Regions from separate parts of the Bradyrhizobium lupini genome, predicted to be linked through region 1. Evidence: riboswitches for the same ligand, from Rfam matches in the RefSeq annotation. Region 1 holds a riboswitch; the other holds the start of a gene.

Region 1 (2,460 bases):
GCCGCTGATCAGCCTGGATCTCAGGCTCGGCGAAGGATCGGGCGCGGCCATCGCGCTGCCGCTGGTGCGGTCGGCCTGCGCGCTCCACAACGGCATGGCGACCTTTGCGCAGGCCAATGTGCCTGATCGTCCGGCCTGATCAAATCGTCCGCTGATTGACGGAGACGACGCGCCAGCCGGTCGCGAGCCGGTCAATCCTGGTCAGCGACAGCGGATCGATCATGAAGCGCAGGGCCGCTTGTGGCGTCAGGTCGAGCGCGATGCACAGCGCCGCCCGGATCGTGCCGGAATGCACGACGAGCGTTGCGGCCCCGGTGCCGATCTTCGACAAACCCAGGCGGACCCGCGCGACCTGTTCCTCAAAGCTTTCGCCGCCGGGCGGCCGTCCGCGCGCCAGATCGCTCCAGAACCGTGCATAGGCCTCGCCACCGGTCGCGGCGAGTTCGTCATGCCGACGGCCGGTCCAGTCGCCAAAGTCTTGCTCGCTGAATTCGTCCAGCTGCAGCGGCTCGAGTCCCAGCGCGCGGGCCGTTTCGACGGTGCGCCGCGACGGGCTCGCATAGCTCGCGGCGTCCCGCGGCAAGCGCTGGCGCAGCGCCTCCAGCTGCGCGCGAGCACCGAGATCGGCCGGCGCGTCGGCTGCATGGATGATCCCCGAAACGCCATCGACGGGCGCGTGCCGTATCAGCCAGAGGAAGGTCTCGCCTTCCATGCTTTTCTCCAAGGAAACTGGTCGTTGTGGCAATAGCGCCGCAACTGGCACATTGACTCTGTCTGGATCGTAATCCTAGATGCTCGCGACGGTTTCCCCGAGAGGGGATGAAAAGGGAATGCGGTGCGGGGACGTTGTCCCCAATGCCGTGGCTGCCCCCGCAACTGTAAGCGGCGGATCTTGCGTCACGAGCCACTGGGTATCTCGGTCCCGGGAAGGCGATGCAAGGTACTGACCCGCAAGCCAGGAGACCTGCCGTCAGCCGTGGTCACACGCGAAGATGTCGGTCGGGGAGTACAGACATTCGGCTTCATCGGAAGGCTGCAAGCCGGACGATGGGACCCTGGTTCGCGGTGACGTGCCACTGACGTCACTCCGAGGTCCAAGACCGTGTATTCCCTTCGTATCGTACGACCACGCCGTTTCCTACTGGCATCCGCCGCTCTCACATCTTTCGTCGCCATCGACATGCCAGCGGCCTTGGCGCAGCAGGCCCGCGAGCCACTGCCGCCCGTCGAGGTGTCGGCGCCACAATCCCGCAGGCAGTCCAGCCCGGCCGGACGGGACGCGCAGAGCTCACGCCGCGCAGCAGCGCGCCGGCCGGGGACTGCATCCGCAGTGCCCAAGCCCGTCGTGCCGACCACGGCGGCACAGACGCCGCTCAACACCAATGCCGTCGCCGAAAGCGCTTCGCGCCTCGGCCTGACCGTGCGAGAAACACCCGCGACCGTGGAGGTGATCTCGGCCGCAACCATGCGCGAGCAGGGCTACCGCACAGTCTCCGACGTCGCGCAGGGAGCGGTGGGCGTCACAGCCGGCGACAATCCGGCCGAGCCTTCGGCTTTCTCCATGCGCGGCTTCACCAACAGCCAGATCAACACGCTCTACAACGGCATCAAGATCGGTCCGCAGAACATGACCTCGCGGATCATGGACACGGCCAATCTGGAGGCTGTCGAATTCCTGAAGGGTCCGGCATCACTGATGTCAGGCGAGGGCGCCGCCGGCGGCGCGATCAACTTCGTCACCAAGCAGCCGCACACCGGTCCGATCCGGAACGAGGCGGATTTCTCCTGGGACTCGCTGAACTCGTTCCGGGCGCATTACGGCTCGGGCGGCAGCACCAATGTGCAGGGGCTGGACTACCGCTTCGACGTCAGCCGTTCCTCGCTCAACGGCTTTGCCGACGACACCAACACCAAGACGCTCGATGTCTCCGGCCAGCTCAACTACCGCATCTCCGACAGCCTCAAGGTCTGGGGCGCGATCGAGTATCGGGAAGATCGCTCGAAAGCCTATTGGGGTGCGCCGCTGGTGCCGATTGCCTTCAGCGGCTCGCATGCGACGACGGGGATCGTTTCCGGCAATTACGTCTCGAACTACAACAAAACCGATCTCGGTGCCGTCACGATCGACGACCGCACCTTCAATACTAACTACAACGTCCTCGACAACAGGAACGTAGCGAAGGAGGTGTGGCTGCGCGGCGGTTTCGAGCTGAATCTGGCGCCCGACCTGACGCTGAAAAGTCAAGCCTATGCTTACGGAGCTGAGCGCACATGGTTCAACAATGAGATCGAGGCGTTCAATTCCGGGACCAACATGGTCGATCGTGAGCGCTTCTATGTCGCGCACAGCCAACGCTTGGTCGGCAACGTCACCGATTTGATCTGGGACGCGAATATCGCCGGCTTTGACAACCGTTTGGTCACGACGCTTTCCTCAAGCTACCTTGATTTCGTGAGGCC
Region 2 (2,460 bases), 1.7 Mb from region 1:
ATTGGGAAAATTGCCCAACATTGAGCGCGTCTGCGTTTGGCACGGCATTTGAAAGGGATCGCCCATGGCATCGCTCGCCTAAGGAGTCGGAAGGCATGGCTTACAAGATCGTCGCTTCGCAATGCACCGTTTGTGGCGCATGTGAGTTCGAGTGTCCCAACGCGGCGATCAGTCTGAAGCGCGACATTTACGTTATCGATGCCAAAAAATGTACGGAGTGCGAGGGCCATTGCGACACGCCGCAATGCGCGGTGGTCTGTCCGGTCCCTGACACCTGTGTCCCGTCCAAGACAGGATAGGCAGCCCGCGACCAAAAGGCCTCATCGCTCGATTTCGCGAACGAAGTTGTAGATGTGGGACCTTGAGGAGACCACGACCGCATGGGGCGCATCGAGGTCGATTAACATCGTTATGAGCTTAAGGCGCTGAGCGACTCGAGGAACCCCTCAAAGGGCTCTGTCGGAGGACACCGTCGAATTTGTCACGAACAAGGACAAGGCCCTCGATGCTCAGTGGCCGCGTTAAGGCCTATCGTCGCGGGCCGCGAGTCGAGGCGAGGCAGACCGGCGTCGAGCGGCCACCGACGCATCGAAGCCGACGCAAAAGTCGCTCAGCACGTGAACACCTAGTGCACCGAGAAGATCATCTTGGCCAACCTCACGGAGCGGTCGACCTCGTGCCTGGTCGCGGGCCCGCCGAACACCAAGGAGCCGACCTGATCATCCGTGCGGTCCTGGAGCAATCCGGCTTTCGAAATTTTTACGGAGCCTCGTGGGCAGTGAGCAAACGGATGCCGGACGAGGATGATCGCACTTCCTGACGCGCAGGTTCGAAAAGCTGCTGACGGAAAAGGTCGCCTCCTCGCGATCACACAGATACCGAAAGCGGCCCGGGTTCGTTCCGGTGGTGGAGCTCAACCGTTACGCGAGCAGGGAGCGAATGCATTTCACAAGCGGAGCCTCCACGGATCAGGGCGTGTTCACCAGGCCGCGAGCAAGACCGTCGTACCCGCCTAGTGCGCTCGTAATCGCTTGGGCAATGTCGCAGCGAGAATCAGTAGGTTGACGCATCGATCCATCGTGCGCATAATTTCAAGCCGTCGCGGTCTCCGGATTTCGTTTGATCCGGAGCTAAGAGGGAAGCCGGTGCAATGCCGGCGCTGCCCCCGCAACTGTAAGCGGCGAGCCGCTGTCCAACGAAGTCACTGAAGCCATGCGGCTTCGGGAAGGCCGGACAGCAGCGACGACCCGTGAGCCAGGAGACCTGCCTCGACAAGATATCGTCCACGGGCGGGGCGTCCCGGTGTGCGCCAAGCAGTTGTCGCTCACGCGATGTTCGCTGTCTGCGTCCGCCATGGCCTTTGCCCCAACATGGGGTCTAAGCTATGTCAATCCTTTCGCTTCCCGTTGCCACACTGGGGACGTCACGCATCGGCCCACGACGCGAACTCAAATTCGCACTCGAGAGCTACTGGGCGGGAAAATCCAGCGAAGCCGAGCTCCTCGAGGCGGGGAGTGGACTTCGTGCCGCTAATTGGGCACGGCAGAAATCCCGCGGTGCGACCGTCATTCCTTCGAATGACTTCTCGCTCTACGACCATGTGCTCGATACCAGCCTAATGGTCGGCGCCATTCCCGACGTTTACGGCTGGAACGAAGGTCCTGTGTCGCTTAAAACCTACTTCACCATGGCGCGTGGCGCTCAAGACGGTGGTCACGCTCAGCATGGGCCCGGCGTAGCCGCACAGGAGATGACGAAGTGGTTCGATACGAACTACCACTACATGGTGCCGGAATTTCACCAGGATCAGATCTTTAAGTATGCCTCTCGGAAGCCGATCGAGGAATATGAGGAGGCAAGAAGCCTCGGTTATCAGACGCGGCCCGTCCTAGTGGGCCCAGTCACTTTCCTGAAGCTCGGCAAAAGCGTAAATCCCGCATTCAATCCGCTGTCGCTGCTTGATCGACTCCTCCCCGTCTATGTCGATGTTCTCCGCGAACTAGCCTCGCGCGGCGCTGAATGGGTTCAGCTCGACGAGCCATGCCTAGTGATGGACATCGACGAAGCATCTCGGGCCGCTGTCCGCCGGGCCTATGCTCATTTCGCTAAGGCCGTGCCGGCCCTTAAAATCATGCTGGCCACATACTTCGGGGGTGTCGGCGACAATCTTGAAACAGTCTTGGCCTTGCCCGTTGCCGGGGTTCATGTCGACCTGGTTCGTGCACCTGACCAGTTGGACGCGATTGTCGCCAGAGCAGGTAGAGATCTCGTGGTCTCGCTCGGTGTCGTTGATGGTCGCAACGTGTGGCGCTCTAATCTGCCGGCGCTACTCGACCAACTTGCTCCTATGGTCAAAAAACTGGGCAGGGACCGTGTTCAGATTGCCCCCTCCTGCTCGCTGCTTCATGTTCCGGCCGACATTGAACTAGAGATCGATCTCGATCCCAATCTGAAGACGTG

The links. A riboswitch is a leader RNA that binds a small molecule or an ion and turns the genes downstream of it on or off. The one in region 1 is predicted to bind cobalamin.
Region 2: another riboswitch for cobalamin. It lies ahead of metE (5-methyltetrahydropteroyltriglutamate--homocysteine S-methyltransferase); the one in region 1 lies ahead of AB3L03_RS05405 (TonB-dependent siderophore receptor).

What each region holds. Positions count from the first base shown of each region.
Region 1 is NZ_CP162553.1:1,064,191-1,066,650, reverse strand. It holds gene cobT (nicotinate-nucleotide--dimethylbenzimidazole phosphoribosyltransferase) at 1-139, shown strand, start outside; gene AB3L03_RS05410 (histidine phosphatase family protein) at 140-712, opposite strand; cobalamin riboswitch at 785-987, shown strand; gene AB3L03_RS05405 (TonB-dependent siderophore receptor) at 1,103-2,460, shown strand, end outside.
Region 2 is NZ_CP162553.1:2,756,894-2,759,353, reverse strand. It holds gene AB3L03_RS13150 (4Fe-4S binding protein) at 96-299, shown strand; cobalamin riboswitch at 1,086-1,286, shown strand; gene metE (5-methyltetrahydropteroyltriglutamate--homocysteine S-methyltransferase) at 1,385-2,460, shown strand, end outside.